2 linked regions of the Alkalinema sp. FACHB-956 genome follow. The protein of the gene in region 1 interacts with the protein of each later gene in a pairwise test. Links are inferred from orthologs where the notes say so. Each region holds a gene or a part of one and is shown in the gene's direction. Other genes may lie near its edges. The genes, in order: sfsA and H6G21_RS09085.

Region 1 (9,169 bases):
TCGTTGAACTTCTCCAGCAGCAACAACCCTAGACAGGTCTGCATAGAAATCGTTATGGTGAAGCTAGCTTTAACCATCACTCTCCCCTCCCATGACTCAAGTTTGGCGCTGGATTGCAGGCATCGCAGGAAGTATGTTGTTTTGTGGCTGTCTCGCCGAAAAATTCGATCCCAGCCGAGAAGCCACCCGCTCCACCACCGCCCAAGCCCAACCCACCGTCCCCACTGTTCATGCCACCAAAACCCCCCGATCGCCTGCCCCCCAACCCCCAAAATCCCCCAACCCCCAACAATTTCTCGTCCTCTCCGGGGGCGGCTCTCCAGCATCCAACGAAATCGCGATCGAAAAAAACGTTTTATACTTCCAACGCACCCTAAAAACCTTAGGATTCAACCCAAAACAAGCCGTCATCTGGTTCGCAAACGGCAACACTGGAGAAAAAAACGTTCGCTTCTTAAACAACCAGAACGAAGAAACCTTTAAAGCTCCAGAAATTCCCAACCTCAACGGTGCATCCAACGTCAACAATCTCAAGCAATCATTACAACAGCAACGCAACTTAAAACCCCTTTTCTTCTACTTCACAGGTCACGGTTACCACAACCAAGAAAACGAAAATGACAACGCAATGATCCTCTGGAAAGACAAATTTCTCACAGTCCAGAAATTTACCCAACTCCTGGATCAACTCCCCCCCAAAAAACCAGTCGTCTCCGTCATGGTGCAATGCTATGCAGGCGCATTCGCCAACCTCATCTACGAAGGCGGCAATCCTGACAACCCCATTGCACCCCACGATCGCTGTGGCTTCTTCGCCACCGTCAAACAACTCCCCTCCGTCGGCTGCACCCCAGAAGTCAACGAAGCCGATTACGAAGATTACAGCTCCAGTTTCTTTGCGGGGCTAAGTGGCATCAATCGCGTAGGCCAACCCGTTGAATCCGCCGACTACGATCGCAATGGACGCATTTCCTTCCGAGAAGCCCACGCCTTCGCCAAAGTCGATGAACAAGCCGCCGACTTACCCATTTCCACCTCCGAAGCTTGGTTGCAGGAACAATTGACCGACGCCGATCGCGATCGCATCCTAGAACGCCCCATCCTGCAAGGGCTCAAATTGGCCCGTCCAGAACAGCGCCACGTCGTAACCACCCTAGTCCAACGGCTGAAATTCAACCCCAAACTTTCCTTCGCGGCCAACCTGCAACGCCAACCCCTCCCAGCCGAGGATGAACTCAGGCAGACCTACGCTGGACGGTTAACCATGGAACTCTGGAACCTGGGCGCAGAACAAAAAATCCGCCAATCATCCCGCAAAACAAAAAGCATTCCGCCGCAATCCCAACCCCCAGCCAAACCTACAGCTAAACCCACAGCTAAACCCACAGCTAAACCCGCAGCCAAACCCGCAGCCAAACCCACAGCTAAACCCACAGCCAAACCCGCACCCCCAGCCGCTATCGTCATTCTAGAAAAGCTGCTGAACTGCGAAGATGCATCCTTAAACTCCTAGGCGACCTATTTGCCGCCTATTTTTTCCAGGAACCCAAATCGCAGTAATCTGCGGTAATCTTGGGGGGCAGTTCTGGCTCGATCGCGTCCATGTCCGATTTGATTTACCGCTATCCACCCTTAATTTCCGGCACCCTCCTCACCCGCTACAAACGCTTCTTCGCCGATGTGGAACTGGACTCTGGCGAAATCGTCACGGCCCACTGTCCCAATACTGGCCCCATGACAGGCATCTATCGCCCCGGCCATCGCGTTTTACTCTCCACAAGCGACAGCAAAACCCGGAAACTGCCCTACACCTGGGAAATGATTGAACTGATCGAGCAAGATCAACCCGTTTGGGTCGGGGTCAATACTGGACTGCCCAACAAAGTCGTCAAACTCGCGATCGAACAGCGCCTCCTCCCCACCCTGCAAACCTACGACACCCTGCGCCACGAAGTCCCCTACGGCCAAGAAAAAAGCCGCATTGATTTTCTGTTAACAACTTCCGACAAGCCGATCTACGTCGAAGTCAAAAACACCACCTGGACCGATGGTAGCCTTGCCCTCTTTCCCGACACCGTCACCACCCGTGGCCAAAAACACATTCGGGAACTGATGGCCCTGCTCCCCGATGCCCGCGCCGTCATGCTGTATTTCATCAATCGAGGTGACTGCGATCGCTTTGCGCCGGGAGACAGCAAAGACCCCCTCTACGGCAAATTACTCCGAGCCGCGATCGGCCAAGGCTTAGAAGTCTTACCCTGTTGTTTTGACATCAGTCCCGAGGGCATTCGTTATCAAGGATTAGCACAACTGAGTTTGTAATCTGAGTTTGTAATCTGCGCCTGTAATTTACGCCTGTAATTTACGCTTCTAATTTGCGTTTGCAATCTGCTGAATCATCCAGCATCACACCCCTGGAGCAACCGTAACAGCAAAAAAATCTGACGAAATTAATTTTTATTCATGATTTTCGATCGCCAGTGAGAATACCTAAATCAGGGCTTCGAAACACTAAATCTTGGACAACTTAAAACAAGTGGGTTCAAAAAAAAGTTTGTGTGTTTAAATGGGCGGAGATTCCCTAAATATCTTCGGTTCCACCGTTTATCGATCCCCATTTTTCTCGTACGAACCGCCCTTTTTACAGGGTGCAGAGTTTGCTGCGAACAAGATTGCGAACAAGATTTGTTGAAAGACCATGAAGCAAGTGATCCAAGCACTTAGACAATACTGCAAGTTAAGTTGCTGCAAGTTAGGTTCGATGAGTCGTCAGATTGTTCTCATGGGGCTGGGGCTAGTCGTCACCCTGGGGCTGTCTTGGTTAGGCCATCATGCTGTTAACGCCTTTGAAGTCAATCAGTACGCGACTGGAAGCAGCACTTGGCGGGGCGCATCGTTCCCAGTAGAAAATTTCCAAGGCTACACCTCCCCCTTTGGCTATCGGGCTTCGCCCACCGGAGACGGCACCCAGTTCCATCGGGGCTTGGATATGGCCGCCCCCGAGGGCAGCTACATCCGCAGTTGGTGGACAGGCAAAGTGGTGGAAGTGTCCGATGATTCCGCCTGTGGCACGTCCGTGGTGATCGAATCGGGGGAATGGGAACACATTTACTGCCATATGCAAGGCTATGTCGATCGAGATGGCCAAGGCCGACCCTACATGATCGATCGTGGGGGCGGTCTGCAAATCTATGAAGGCCAAGATATCAGCGCTGGCACCCGCATTGGACGGGTGGGCATGACGGGCAGAACCACAGGGCCACACCTCCATTGGGGCTTGAAATATGCCAAGCAATGGGTTGATCCGGCCTTGGTTCTCCGTGCCATGTACGCTGAGCAAAACCAAACCCAGACGATTTCCAGCCAACCTTAAGTGGCTTTGGAGTGCTAGTGGATTTGGAGCATTAGTGGATTGGGAACACTGAAACAAGCAAGGGTAAACCGTCACTGAGCTGGCAATGACTTGAGTTGGCAATGACTTGAGCTGGCAATGACGGTTTACCCATATTTTTTTAATCACTCAGCAGGTTGATTGCACTCCAGTTTGCATCAGTCCGCTTGGGAAAGTCGCTGCACTTCTTCACCCGCTAACAAGTCATGGGTCTCTCGCAGGAGTTGCGGAATCCGATCGGCAAAGGGACTGTTGGCCAGCAGAGGTTTAAGCCCCTCTGGATCAACCCGATCGACGCGGGAACCAGGAAACCAATGACTCGCCTGCCCCAGCAGGTTGTAACGCATTTTGGCATAGTCCGTCATGTCGTAGGCCAACGCCAGGTTACGCAGCCAGAGAATCACGGGAATGTTTAATCCCCCAGGGGTTTGATCGACCGTTGGTAGCCCGATCGACCAACGCTGCCACCAGTCTGCCCCCAGCGTCTCGATCGCCGCCTGCTCCAATCCCTGGAGGATGGGTTCCAGGATCTCCGTCGCCCGATCGAGGAGGGGGAGTGTCTTCAAATGCTCATCAAAATCACTCGGCTTCGCGGCTCCAATGCTCAAGGTATGGATTTGGGGATGGCTGAGGCAAAACAGGTTATTGAAGACGATCGGGCTGAGGGGGGCACAGAGATCCGTCAACTTTTTAGGGGGAGCATATAGTTTTCCACCCTTGTCCGAGGGGCTGATGATAAAAACACCCATGTCATGGCGGGTCGCCGCCTCGATCGCGGGCCAATTGTTCTGATTAATATAATACCAATGGAGATTAACGTAATCAAAGGCATCGGTTTCGATCGCCTGGATAATCACCTCCGTGGGCGCATGGGTCGAAAAACCAATAAATCGGGCCTTCCCTTGGGCCTGGAGCGATCGGGCCATCTCAAGGCATCCCCCCGGTTTCAGGCAATCTTCCAAGTGACTGGCAGAATTCAACCCATGGATTGCCAATAAATCCACATAATCGACGTTCAGGCTCGCCAGGGATTGCTCAAAGGTGTCCAGAAAGGATTGTCCAAGCTCCTGAACCAATATTTTTGTCTGTAGAATAAACTGATCACGCGGAATCAGGGGCAGTACTTGCCCCAGCTGGACTTCTGAAGTTCCATAGGCTCGTGCCGTTTCGATGTGATTAATCCCCAATTCCAGGGAGCGGCGCACAGTTTGCTCCACATTGCGCTGATTCTCCGCAGGAATCTCCTGGGCAGGAACGTCATTCCACTTGTATTGATAGCGCATCCCCCCACAGGAAAAGACCGGCATTTTGAGCTGCGTGCGTCCAAATCGTCGATATTGCATAGTGGGCAGATTCATAGCACTCAGTTCCGATTGAGACCTAGGACTCACACTCATTTCAACAACAATTTTTTTTTACTTCTTCAACTCAACTGTAGCAATCTAGAATGAAGATGATGAAAATCACCCACCTGGGTGACCCTGATCAGAACGGATTGGGAATGCTGAACATGTTAGATTGCTCAACTAGACCCTTAGATCACTTAGACTACTCAGGCTGAGCTTACTCAGACAACTCAGACGACTCAGATCACTTACTGGATGCAACGCCCTCCACCAGATACTATGACAATAGGCAACTTCAATCGAACACTGGATCAGCTATCCGGTTGGATGAATTCTCCATCCAGTCCTAGCATCTGGCGTGAATTTGGCGTAATTATAGATAGAACAGGTTTATATTCACGAATCTTTCACAAATAAAAGTCAGATTTGGGGTCTCAGCCTGCCAGTTCGTTTTTTTCCTGTTTATCCTTTAGCTTAGTTAACTTGCTATGAACCTTGCAGATCTTGATCAACTAGAAGTTTCCGTTACATCGCTGGTGTCAGAGGCCGAAGAGGAATTAGAAAGACAACGATTGCGTAGACAACGAGCGGAACGGATTGAGAAACGGAGGGAGGAAATTGCAGGACGATTAAATGGATTGTTAACAAAGGTAGAGTCCGCGATCGCAGCATTTTCCAAAGCGGAAATGGCGGACAACGAAAAATACCTCGCCCTGAAAACCCAAGCCGATCAAGTCAAAGAACACCTAAACCACCTAGATGAATTGGCTGAAGCAGCCGTTGATGAGGAAATTGAGCAAGAGCTGTTAGAAGTTGAAGAACGAAGATTAGATGAGCGATCGGCGATCGATCTGTCCCAGTGGCGACAGGAGTTGAAGGAAGATTTACTGGAGCTAATTGCTGAGCAGGACGACTTTTACGACGCGACGGATGCAGCCATCACCATTTATGGGTATCGCCATGACCTGAAGGCCGTTCCCGGTGCCCTGGAAGAAGTGGTGGAAGCGCTGGTTAAGCAAATCAACGACAACAGCGATCGTGGCCCCGTTGCCCGCATCCAAGGCACCCACGAGAGCGCCCTGCAATTTATCTACAACAAAGCTTGGGAAAACCGAGGCAATCGTCCCCGCAACACCGATCTCCAACCCCAAGTCCGCCACCGCAAAACGGAGAAACGCCCCAACCCCTATACGGATTTGGCAGGCAAGGTGGTTATTTTTGGCGGCCACGATCGGCTCTATACCGCCGTCCGCAACCGCCTGCGGGAATCGGAAGTCGAACTGGTGTGGTGTACAGCCCAGGAAGGACTAAACCGAGCCGAGCAGATCGAATCCCACATTCCCACCGCTGACCTGGTGATGATTCTGACGGGCTATGCCAGCCACAAGTTGACAGAAAAAGCCAAGAACGCCGCCCAGAAAACGGGTAAACCGATCGAAATGATTAACACGACGGGATTAGTGACGGTGCTGGAGGCGATCGCCTACAATCTCAAGGTTAAATCCCTGGTGAAGCGGCCTAAATATTCCTAACGCCATGCCCGTTCTCTCCCCTGAACTCCAAGCTCGGCTGGCCCAGCCCCTGAATATTGGCGATGTGACGCTGTTGAGCCGGGTCTTGCAGTCTCCCCTCTCCGGTGTAACCGACCTCGTTTTTCGGCGGCTGGTGCGGCGCTTTGCCCCAGATTCCATGATGTATACCGAGATGGTGCAAGCCTCCAGCCTGCGCCACCTGCGGGACATTCCCACCATCATGGAACTTGATCCCCAGGAACGGCCCATTAGCATCCAGCTATTCGACTGTCGGCCCGATTTTTTGGCGGAAGCGGCCCAAAAGGCGGTGGCCGAGGGGGCGGATACCGTGGATATCAACATGGGTTGCCCGGTCAATAAAATCACGAAGAATGGTGGGGGATCTTCACTCCTGCGGCAACCGGATCTGGCCGCAGCGATCGTCCGGGAAGTGGTGGCAGCGGTTCATGTTCCGGTTACGGTGAAGACCCGGATTGGCTGGGATGAGGACGAAATTAATATCCTAGACTTTGCCCAGAAACTGGAAGCGGCAGGTGCAAAAATGCTGACGGTTCATGGTCGTACCCGGGCCCAGGGCTACCAGGGATCGGCTAAGTGGGAGTGGATCCGACGGGTGAAATCCGTGCTGTCCATCCCCGTGATTGCCAATGGGGATATTTTCTCGGTGGAAGCGGCGGTGCAATGTTTGGAGGAAACGGGGGCCGATGGGGTCATGTGCTCCCGAGGCACGTTGGGCTATCCTTTTTTGGTGGGGGAAGTCGATTATTTTCTGAAGCGGGGAGAACTGAAACCCACGCCCACCCTCGTGGAACGGTTAGAATGTGCCCGCGACCATTTAGAAATGCTGGTGGCCTATAAGGGCGATCGTGGGGTCTATCAATCACGAAAACATATGGCTTGGTACTGCAAGGGCTTTAGCGGCGCATCGGAATTGCGCAGTCAGTTGAGCCAAATTCAGTCTCTGGAGGAAGGGTTAGCATTCCTCGATCGCGCGATCGACTTAGCTCAAGCCGAGATGATGCTAGAACCCATTCGTTAACCGTAGCTCAGGCGTTAACCGTGGCTCAGGGATCGGCGCAGAAATGATAGCTTCCAATCATATCTCTGATTTATCCACCCACCCATCATTGCAACGCTAGCGACGGATCACCCAGCCATTCACTAGACCGACTCACTAGACTGGATAACTCAAGTTAGGAATCTCGTTGGTAGATTTGACTACAATTTTAGTCCCCTGTATCCCTTAAAATATTTATTTGGTAAAAATAAATAAAATGACGCCTGTCTACAAAGACTAAACAATTAGGTTCAAGCAATCAGGTTCAAGCAATCAGAATTCATCGATGGGCCAATCCGCTGAAAAAGGAGATTTCATTTGAACTTCCAAGCAAGCGGAGTGCCAAGTTGACACACAGGTTGACACATAGGTTGACACACAGGTTGACCCATAAGTTGATAGGCAGGGTGACACACAGTTTGACACTACTGAAGCAACTATTGGATGAAGCAACTATTGGATCACCATCGATTCTGGCTTAATTTTGGCTTAATTGCTTTTGATGAATGCTTCTCTTTCGTTTGGTAAAGTACAACACTTTATGGGGGCAAAATCTACGAATCAAGCGACTAGGTCAAAGCCAAAAATCTTCCAATGGTGGGTTTTGAGGATATAACCTGCTAATCTACTATAGGGTTAAATATAGAGTCGCAACTACCTGAGTTAAGGCTTCCTTAAACGTTGAGATGCCCGTGGATGCCCTCCATAGACCATCTCTTTTAACAAAGAATTACTTCAAACCAAAACAAATACTAGAGTTACTAAACTTTAGTTGATCCTAAAGTCTGGTTTTAGTGAATACTAGATCCGTAAAGGGATCAATTGAGGCTGAATCTTGTAAGTGGATAAATCACCTTGAACCACTGGAGTCAGCTAACGACGCATGGGTGCATTTACAGTTTCATTCTCTTGGGTGAAACGATTCATTGACCAATCAACCAATTGTTTTGGGTAAAACGAAAGAACTGGGATCTAATGGGAGTTTCTCAGGGTGATCTTAGATCGTTTCTCCGAAAAGCAATCTTGAGTGACTCCGTAATGTCCTGTGTTCTCTCAGTTATTTGAGTTTGTTTGTGAAGCCATTTCCAATGATTGATCAACAAGGAGCTGCGCTGCGGCAAATTATCGATCGCATCCGAAGTTCCCTAGAGCTACGAGTTGTGCTGCAAACGGCAGTTGATGAACTTGCAGCCTTGCTGAATCTCGATCGGTGTACATTTTTCTGGTACTTCCAGGATACCCAACGCATTCAGTTAGTCTGTGAAAGGAGTTCGCCGGAAAGTCCTGCAAACCCGCTGTCTCCTTCGGACTTGCCCGCCCAGCCCGGAACGCCGCAACCCATGTTACGACTGGGCTACTATCCCATTCACCTGTTTGGGCCTTTTACCCAGGCCATCACCCAAGGCAAGTTATTAGTTCAACCCAGCCCGATTTCATTACCGCCCCCACTCGCGTGGTTGAGCCGTTGGTTGCCCGCGTCCCCCCGTCTCACGCCCTCTGAAGCATCCCCCATTTTGGGCACTCAAGCCAATTTAATGGTGCCCTGTCCGATGCAGGATGGAACGTTGGGCTTTATTGGCTGTCTATCGAACCAACCTCGACAGTGGACGGTTACAGAGGTGGAGTTGTTGCAAACCATTTCCCAGCAACTCGCAATCGCCATCGAACAAGCCCAACTGTACGAGCAAACTCAAAAACAGGCGCAACGAGAACAGTTAGTCAATCAAATTACGGCACAAACTCGCCAAAGCTTTGAACTCCCCACCATCCTCAAAGGTGCGATCGCACAGTTATTGGAGGTGTTGCAGGTCGATCGGTGTCTTGTGCACTTGGTGGATGAAAT
Region 2 (9,346 bases), on another replicon or contig:
GGCCAGTATCATCGCTGGGGTGGGCTGGTTCGTGGCTCAAATCGTCCGGGGTATTGTGTCCAACTTGGTCGCAGCCACTGGGATTGATCAGATGGGTTCCCGAGTGGGCCTCAGCCGATCGACCACCGGTCAATCCCTCTCTTCGCTCTTAGGTTTACTCGTCTACGTTCTGATTCTGATTCCAACGGCAACGGCGGCCTTGGCAGCGTTGAAAATTTCAGCGATCGCCGATCCCGCCACCAACATGCTGAATCAAGTGCTCAAGGTGATCCCGCAGATCTTCATGGCGGGGTTAATTTTGGCGGTTGCCTACGGGATTGGTCGGTTTATTGCAGATTTGGTGACCAGCTTGCTGCAAGGATTTGGCTTTGACAATATTCTGACCGTTTTGGGTATCCAAGCAGAACCCCGTCCCAGTGCTCCCATCTATCCAGAATCGGAGGGTGAGGTGAGCCGTACGGTGCAAACGCCGTCGGAAATTGCTGGGATCGTGGTGTTGGTTGGCATTATGCTCTTTGCCACGATCGCCGCTGTCGATGTGCTGCAATTACCTGCGCTCAAAACGGTGGTTCTGTCCGTGCTAGCCGTTGCGGGTCAGGTCCTGGTTGGCGTCTTAATCTTTGCGGTGGGCATGTATTTTGCTAACCTCTCGGCACGGCTGATCCGCAGTTCCGGGGTTCCACAGTCAGGCACCTTGGCCAATACGGCTCGCATCGTCATCCTAGCCTTCACCGGAGCCATGGCACTGGAACGGGCAGGGGTGTCTACCAATATTGTGAATCTTGCCTTTGGATTACTCCTAGGAGCCGTGGCTGTCGCGATCGCGATCGCCTTTGGCCTCGGGGGCCGTGAAGTTGCGGCGGAACAATTACGGGATTGGGTCAAGCCCTTTAAAAAGTAGATTTTTCAGGAGTCTGGGCAGTCCCAACTTTTTCAGGCCATTTCAGTTCGTCCAACAATGGGGCTCTCACTCTAAATCGTGACCCCGATCGCAGGAATCAACCTTGTTCGATCGGGGCATTTTTTAGCGGTTATCCGCTCACGGTTGTGGGAGCCATAGTTTTGTTTGCAAGCTGACGATCTAAGGCTGTGAGGGTTCTCGGTAGAAGGTGATCGAGGAATTGAGGGGTTGTAGCTGGGTGCCTGGGAAATAGAAGCTGAGAATGCGATCGTAGCTGTAGCCTTGCTTGGCCAAATGGTAAGACCCATATTGGCTAAGGCCCACTGCATGGCCCAGTCCTCCGCCCACAAAGGTATAGCCCTTGAGCTTGCGGGGCTTTTCCAGAATGGGATCGAAATAAAACAACATGCTATTGGGGGATTCAAAGGCCAACAGCACATCATCTTTCTCTAGCACCACAAACCCTAAATTCGTCTGCACCGCCATTTTCATGACCCGCCCCACCCGCGATCGCTCAACCACTTGCATATCTTGAATGGTGGTAAAGCCTGCGAGGGGATGGCGAATGCTTTTGAGATACTTTTGGAGGTCTTGGGTGACTTTCTCCAGGGATGCTTCTACCTTCCAACGGAAATAGCTAGACTCTTCCGATTCGTTAAATCCCTGAGTGAGCTTCAAAAAGTCCCGCAGATTATTTTCATCGGACAGGGGCCGTTCCATTAAATTCCATAGCCCATTGACCGAATCCAGTTTACCCATCAAGTAAGGGCGCTCTTTGCCACGCCACACTTCATGGAATGGAGCCATTACCCCTCCCGAAGTCGAGGAATACAACGCATCCACTAGCTCATTTTTATAGGTCAAAACCATGCCCCGAGTCGTCGCGATCGCTTGATCGGTGGCTGCCGTGACGCCGTTCAAGCCAAAGTACACCTGACATTGGGTGGTGGCACACAGTTGATAATTGTCGATCGCAAACCGCCGCAAATTCCGTAGGACGTAGGTACGGGCGAGGATGGCTTGGGCTTCCATGGCGGCTTTGGGCGCTCCGGTGCCAATTTCATAGGGCACGACACCCCGCAAGTACGTCTCCAGGTTAACCAAGTTGACCAAGCTGTAGGTGCCATAGGCGTTGGGTTGCAGCTTGAGGCTTCCGGCAAAGGTGCGATTGGGGGCATCATCTTTCTCCCGATCGACCTGAATCATGCCCTTGCTGGACGAAATTTCCAGGCGATCGCGGGTATATTTCAAGCCACTCAGCACAAACGTCGCGCGGGGAACTTCCTTCAGCGTTTGGGTCTCCAGTTGTGCGGTTTTAACGCCCTGGGCTTGCAAATTTTGCACCAGCATTCGCCGTACAGTGGGCGTTTTGTAAACCCCCCGTTTGGCCCAAACTTGCCAGCGATCGGGTTGGGCAATTTCCACTTCAATGCCCCGTTTGCGCCACTCTAGGGCTTGCTCCTCTGCGGTTTCAAAGCTGCGATGGGTGCTGAAGATGACCCGCTCTTCCACCCGTGGTTTCGGCAACGGCTGGAGGGCAATTTCCAGGGTTAACGCGTTGGTTGTCAGGGTTTGCACCTTGCCATCGTTGGCCGGAATTTTGATCGTGAGTTGATCCCCCGGTAAGGCTTGGAGGGTCAGCTTGTCCTTGGCTCCCTTATCCCCAAATCGCTGAATAATGCCGATCTGTAGCTCAACATCTTGCGGTGCTTGGGCTTGGGCTACGGGCACCAGCCCCCCGATCGCACAGGAACTCACCAACCCAATATAGGAAGCCGGACGCAGCAAACGGATCGCCATTCGAGCCACACACCAAAAATTACGCCTTTGATTGTAGTGCCAACGCTGGAACATGGTCTAACTCGTGGAAAGACAGTCTCTATTCATCGATGGCACCTAGGCTAGGTGACGGAGCAATACCGATCGAGGTGCCCGCCGAATCCGACAAAGAATGGTTTCGTGGCCCAGTCTGGTGCAGGCTTCATAGCGGTGACAGCCAGAGAAGCCGTAATATTCACCCTCCACTTCCAGCACTTCGATCGGTTCTTGTAAGCCAATTTCCGTGATCGAGGCCATGAGGGCTTGTACCTTAGCAGGATCATTACTACGAGGCAAGGGGCGGCGAATTTGGCTGAGGGGGAGGGCTTCAATGCGTGCCATCGTGCTTCACTCCGATATTCTATACAAACTCATAACGACTTCACTCTAACAAAGATTCCCCCAAACCGCTAATCTAGAAAGATAAAAATTGCAACCATCAAGATTCACCTCGCGCAACTATGACTGCTCTTCAGGCTCAGCCCGATCTTCTCACCCTGGCGCAACAGACCCGTACCGCCGCTCGATCGCTGGCGTCCCAGGCGACCGAAGCCAAAAATCAAGCCCTCCACGCGATCGCCGATGCCCTAGCCGCCCAAGCACCCGCAATTTTGGCGGCTAATCAAGCGGATTGCGAAGCGGCCCAGCGGGATGGTATCTCCTCGGCGTTGTATGCAAGGCTCAAGTTGGACGAAGCGAAGTTACAAAGCGCGATCGTTGGGGTGCGGGATGTGGCTAAGCTACCGGATCCGATCGGGCAAATCCAACTCCATCGGGAATTGGATGCGGGACTGGTGATGAAGCGGCTGTCCTGTCCTTTAGGGGTATTGGGGGTGATCTTTGAGGCGCGCCCGGATGCAGTCATGCAGATTTCTAGTCTTGCGGTCAAGTCGGGCAACGGGGTGATTCTCAAGGGCGGCAAGGAGGCTGTGCATTCCTGCGAAGCCTTAGTCAAGGCCATTCACCAAGGCTTGCAAAGGGCGGGATTAGATCCCAATAGTGTGCAATTGTTGACGACTCGGGAGGAAACCCTGGCGCTGCTCAAGTTGGATCAGTACGTGGATTTGATTATTCCTCGAGGATCCAACTCCTTTGTCCGCTTTGTCCAGGAGAACACAAGGATTCCGGTGCTGGGCCATGCGGATGGCATTTGTCATCTCTATGTGGACGCGGCGGCGGATTTGGCCCAGGCGGTGACGATCGCGGTGGATGCGAAAACCCAGTATCCGGCTGCCTGCAATGCGATCGAAACGCTACTTGTCCATCAATCGATCGCTGACGTGTTCCTTCCCCAAGTCGCCCAAGCCCTGCAAAGCAAACAGGTGGAACTGCGGGGCGATGCTCCAACCCAACAGATTTTGCCGGGAATACAGTCTGCCACGGAAACGGATTGGGCCACGGAATACAGCGATCTCGTTTTGGCCATTCGGGTTGTGGATTCCTTGGCTGCTGCGATCGATCACATTAATACCTACGGCTCCCGCCACACTGAAGCGATCGTGACTGAAGATGCCGCTGCTGCTGCCACCTTTATGGGCCAGGTCGATGCTGCTGGGGTGTATCAAAACTGTTCCACCCGTTTTGCCGACGGATTTCGCTATGGCTTTGGAGCGGAGGTCGGCATCAGTACCCAAAAAATGCCACCCCGTGGCCCCGTGGGCCTTGAAGGCTTAGTGACCTATAAATACCAAATGGTGGGGGCAGGTCATCTTGCCGCTACCTATGCAGGTAAAGAGGCTAAGCCCTTCACCCACCGGGATTTATGATGACTGATCTGCTGAAGTCGGTTTCAACGGTAGTTGGCTAAACGAGTTGCTATTCAGCCGAACGAGTTACTGGGCCGTTGGTGCCGCTTTTCGGCGTTCACCGACTGCAATGGGCCGATCGATACTTTGAGCAATGTATTGATCGGCTTTGTATTGATCCAAATGCTGGAATAGGGCGATCGAAGGCGTCAAGCGGCAGGTAAAGAATTCCACCACTGCCCGTCCATCGGGTAGTACCTTCACCTTGGGGGATAAATCTTTGATCGGTTCATTGCGCCATTGCCACTGTAATTGCTGGGGCACCGCACTAATTAACTGATGCTTACTCCAGACTGCCGCTTTGCCCAAGGCTCCCAATTCATTGAATTCCCGTCGGAGCAGTGAGGCAATGAGAAAGGACGCAGGCGTGCGATCGCCCTGCACTGACGCCATCCAGTTGTCTAGTGCGCCCTGGGGGTGGGGAGGTTGTTCAGCTTGGTGGATTTCTGGGAGTGCTTGTTCGAGCTGAGCGGTGCAACTCAGGTGTTCTGGAACGGCCCACAGCTTACCGCAGCCTTCTTCGCCCAGCCGATAGAGATAGGTCACTAAACGGAACTCTGGTTGCAACGATAGTCCGGGAAGTTTCATGAAAACTGCACCAGGATCAATCATGCTCAGGAACCAGCGACCCTGATTATTTGGCATGGGAACCCCTTCTTCCAAAGTGGCACCCACCCGAAATAAATCGCCCAATCCCACCAAGGAATCTGGTTCAGGTACTGCAAAGCTGGAGCTGCCCATTTCTAGCTTCGGCAGCCGACATGGATGATTTTCGGATTCTGGCAAAACAACATTAGATTTAATGTACTGCCGAATTTTCTGCAAGGCATCGAGGGGAATTTTCTGAGTAGACATGCAGATACATGGAAACCCTGGGGAATGTCCCCCTATAATGCCCGTATTTAGATTTGGTTACACATTTTGCAATTTGGAGCGGTCTTGCTATTTGTCATCTCTACGCGATGGGTGATCTCTGCTGAATCCATACTGAATCCATTCGGCTGGTGAATTGAAATTTAAGCCGCAGTTGGGTTGGCATAGAGATCTTGCAGGCGATCGAACTCGATATCCGACAGATAATCCACTGCCCAGTTAGCCCGCCGTTGCATCATATGAAAGGGGTAGGTATTGGCTACGCCTACGACTGGCATCTGGGCATTTTTAGCCGCTTGAATCCCCGCAAAGGTATCTTCGATCACCAGGCATTCCGAAGGCTGCAAATGCAAATCAGGGAACTCTTGGTTCAAGCGATCGACGGCTAAAAGATAGCCCGTTGGGTCGGGTTTGCTTGTGGTAATGTCATCCCCCGCAACAATGACGGTGAAACATTGCTGAAGATGACTGCGTTGCAGAATCCAGTCAATTTCCGATCGCAGCGCCCCACTGACGATCGCGAGTTTGCAATTGGCCGCGCGTACTTTGAAAATGAAGTCTTCTAACCCCGGATAAGTCGGGAGTTTTTCCAGTTCTGCTAATTGTTTGAAATAGGCCTCGGCCTTACGTTGAATTAAAGAAGTCAGCAACGACTCAGTGAGAACCCGTCCCCGGAGATTAAATAAATCGGTAAAGCAAGCTCGATCGCTGCGCCCGAGTCCATACTGCTTAAATTCACCGGGTTTAAGAATAAGGTTTTCCTCCAGCAGAATTTGTTCAACCAGCTTGGCATGGAGGGGTTCATCATTAATAATGACGCCATTAAAGTCAAATAAAACGGCTTTTAAAGTCATACCTGTTCTAACGTCGTCCCTGAAAATTCTAACGTCGTCCCTGAAAATGCGTGACCCAGATTGAGTTATGAATGCGTGACTCAGATTGAGTCATTGTAGAAGTATGAGGCTACACGATACTGTTCGATCAGCGATCGTTGATCGTCAAGCGATCGCCTTGCGACAGCGTTGCCCATTGCGCTATCTTCGCCCAATTGTCTCATCCTACCGCCCATTCCAGATCTTCCAATGCTTCTAAATCGGCAAACAACGCTTCCTCCGGATTGGGGTAATGAACCCCTTTAACCCCCCGGCTAATTTGATGAACGAGCCAGTGATCTTGCGTGCGTACAAAGCCAAACTGGGCAGCTCCGAGCCAAGCATCCAAGCTTTCTGCCGCATAGTTTTCTAGGTGCGGTTCTTCAAAGAGAGTCGTGATAAAAGAGGTTTGGCGCAGGGCTTTTTGGTTGCAGTCTAATAGAATGATTTCACCCCCCGATCGCAAGACTCGATGGGCTTCCTGGAGTACCGCTTGGGCGATCGCAGGGGGCAACTCGTGGAGCAACAGTGACGCAGTGACAACATCAAAGGAATTATCTGGAAATCCGGTTTGCTCTGCTTTTCCATGCCGCCAGTGGAGGTTCAATTGCGCTTCCAAGGCTTTTTGTTCAGCCATCGCTAACATGTAAGGCGACAAATCCAGCCCCACCACTTCAGCACTGGGAAAGGCTTCTTTCAACCGACAGGTGGTGGAACCCGTCCCACACCCCAAGTCGAGAATGCGGCTAGGGTGGCTTTGAATTGCATCAATGACGCCCTGTCTGACCCAATCTTCATTCGGGGGTAATGCATATTGGGTGATGGCATCGTAGGCAACGGCGGCTTCCGGGCACAGGTAGCCATCGGTAAAGCCATGGCATGAAAGTTCACGATAGTAGCGAGGATAGATGATCTGTGGATTGGTGAATTGGCTTAAGGCACTATCCCAGTCAATACTGTCCTGCTGTGCTTGCAGCTCCTCTCGATCGAGTAAGAAGTGTTGTAATACGGGGGCGACCCATCGCTCAAACAGGGTTCCGCTGTCGTCCCTCATGCTGTATGCCTCACTGCGTCACTCGTCTTCGAGTGTAGCGCGACCTATCTCAAATGAGGAAAACCCATCGAAATGAGTCGTCCCCATCAACCTGAACCATTGCCAGTCAATGCAAATCAACTTAATGCAAATCAACCAGTAATGTAGATTAACCAAATCAATGCAAATAAAAAGAGGAAAGCCGACATGCACTTTCCTCCTTTTGTTTCATCCTAAAGACAGATTGGAGAACTGAGCAGATACCCCGTTAACCCCTTGATTATCGTCGGCTAGGAAGTTTTCGATTGCTAGGTTTGTTGATTGTTAGGCGAGTTGCCTATCAGCCAGCAAACCTTACAGTTAGCGTAACTAGAGAGTTAGCGCAACTAGAGAGTTAGCGCAACTAATTAGCGCAAGCTTCTACAGGATAAACGCTGACTTTCTTCTTGCTCTTACCCAAGCGTTCAAAGGTGACAACACCGGGAACAAGGGCAAACAATGTGTCATCGCTACCACGACCCACGTTGTTACCGGGGTGGATTTTGGTGCCCCGTTGACGAACGATAATGTTACCCGCTTTAACCACTTCGCCACCGTAGCGCTTCACGCCGAGGCGTTTGGCATTAGAGTCGCGACCGTTTCTTGTACTACCTGTACCTTTCTTATGAGCCATGGTTTCCTCTCAAATCTGCTGAAAAAACTTCAAAAGTTTTCCGTCTTGGATAGGCTTTAACCGAATTACTCGTCTAAAACCTATGGTCTAACGGCCTACGTTTGGAGCGACCTCTGCGCAGAATTTTACGCAGAAATAGTTTGACCGCCGACGGTGATTGACTCGATCAGCAGACGGGTTTGCTCTTGGCGGTGACCCCGCTTTTTGCGGGTCTTTTTCTTGGGCTGCATTTTGTAAACCAGTACCTTTTTAGCTCGGAACTGTTTCAAAATTTTGCCTTGCACCGTTGCACCAGAGACGGTGGGCTGACCGACTGTAATTGCACCGTCGTTGCTGACAAAGAGAACTTTGTCGATCGTGATCGCGGTGTCTGCGTCGCCAACCAAGCGCTCTACATCGTAGAAGCGACCGGGTTCAACCCGCATTTGCTTACCGCCAGTCTCAATAATTGCGTATGCCATTGTCTTTGTCCTTAAACTGCCGTACAGGTAGCCCATCGAATGCGGATGAGGCATTTCGGTCAAAACCTGATCCGAGCAAATAAACGCCAGTTATCCAGTATGCCCTACGACGTTATGGGAAGTCAACTCAACGGCGTGTTCTTCTGTCTGAGGGGGTTGGAAAAAGAGGGGACAGGCATAGAGAGACCAAGGTTGTAAATCGTAGGACTTCCGATGACTGTCCGCCCCTCGACTCTGGCCAACATGGAGGGACGCTTGGTTATCGATCGCCCCATGGCTACTAAAGGCTGCAAAATAGCTCCGGGCTGGCTCTGGGAAGTGGGCAAAATCAAAGACGGCATCGCCATTGGCAACCGAAGGCCAAAACTGCTGTAAGTCACCAACGAGCCCTTCCGCTTCTGCTTGGGGTAGGTTGAGCGGTGGTTGCATGAGGAGTTGCAACATGTAGGAGGCGCTGCGATCGCTCATGAGGCGGTGGGTATCCTGGGCTAAGGTTTGCCATTCAGGAATCGCTTCTACCCGGCCTGAGTCCATATGGAGCCAGTGGCGGCCTTGGCGATCGGTCTGAAATTGAAACACCCGGTAGGGATGGGGATAGCTGACGAGCGAACCCGTTGTGATGTCGTAAACGCCATCCTGCAAGGCCACATCCTGGATATGGAGGTGCCCGGTAAAGACTACATTGACGTTATAGGTTTGTAACAGTTGACGCAATTCCGCTGCATTCTCCAACATGTAGCGCTTGCCGAGGGGCTGCTGGGATTGCTGGGGCATGTGCTCGCAAACATTGTGGTGGATCATCACCATGACAAATTCATGGGTGGACTGAGCCAACACCGCTTCTAGCCAGACGAGTTGTGCCTCCGTCAGTCGTCCCACCTGTTTGCCTTGGGCATCAAAGGTGTTGGAG

Evidence for each region.
Region 2: the proteins of sfsA (region 1) and H6G21_RS09085 interact in binary tests that used the Escherichia coli proteins (3 or more experiments, as listed by UniProt). The link is inferred for Alkalinema sp. FACHB-956 from one-to-one orthologs.

Annotation. Positions count from the first base shown.
Region 1 is NZ_JACJRC010000007.1:148,237-157,405, reverse strand. Bases 679-3,462 are described here. They hold sfsA (DNA/RNA nuclease SfsA), read left to right. Parts: upstream 679-1,602; coding sequence 1,603-2,322; downstream 2,323-3,462. Other genes in these bases: H6G21_RS10560 (M23 family metallopeptidase), read left to right, coding at 2,762-3,373; H6G21_RS10570 (caspase family protein), read left to right, coding at 679-1,513. Also shown: H6G21_RS10575 (hypothetical protein), read left to right, coding at 1-32; more of H6G21_RS10570, read left to right, coding at 92-678; H6G21_RS10555 (aldo/keto reductase), read right to left, coding at 3,550-4,734; H6G21_RS10550 (DUF2325 domain-containing protein), read left to right, coding at 5,226-6,269; tRNA dihydrouridine synthase DusB, read left to right, coding at 6,274-7,308; H6G21_RS10540 (GAF domain-containing protein), read left to right, coding at 8,415-9,169. UniProt on the Escherichia coli protein: Binds to DNA non-specifically. Could be a regulatory factor involved in maltose metabolism.
Region 2 is NZ_JACJRC010000006.1:12,809-22,154, reverse strand. Bases 2,372-5,332 are described here. They hold H6G21_RS09085 (glutamate-5-semialdehyde dehydrogenase), read left to right. Parts: upstream 2,372-3,180; coding sequence 3,181-4,485; downstream 4,486-5,332. Other genes in these bases: H6G21_RS09080 (hypothetical protein), read right to left, coding at 4,552-5,332; H6G21_RS09090 (sulfiredoxin), read right to left, coding at 2,798-3,061; H6G21_RS09095 (SpoIID/LytB domain-containing protein), read right to left, coding at 2,372-2,701. In the rest of the region: H6G21_RS09100 (mechanosensitive ion channel), read left to right, coding at 1-901; more of H6G21_RS09095, read right to left, coding at 1,082-2,371; more of H6G21_RS09080, read right to left, coding at 5,333-5,379; H6G21_RS09075 (HAD family phosphatase), read right to left, coding at 5,541-6,251; H6G21_RS09070 (class I SAM-dependent methyltransferase), read right to left, coding at 6,451-7,323; rpmA (50S ribosomal protein L27), read right to left, coding at 7,706-7,975; rplU (50S ribosomal protein L21), read right to left, coding at 8,101-8,436; H6G21_RS09055 (metallophosphoesterase), read right to left, coding at 8,527-9,346. UniProt on the Escherichia coli protein: Catalyzes the NADPH-dependent reduction of L-glutamate 5-phosphate into L-glutamate 5-semialdehyde and phosphate. The product spontaneously undergoes cyclization to form 1-pyrroline-5-carboxylate.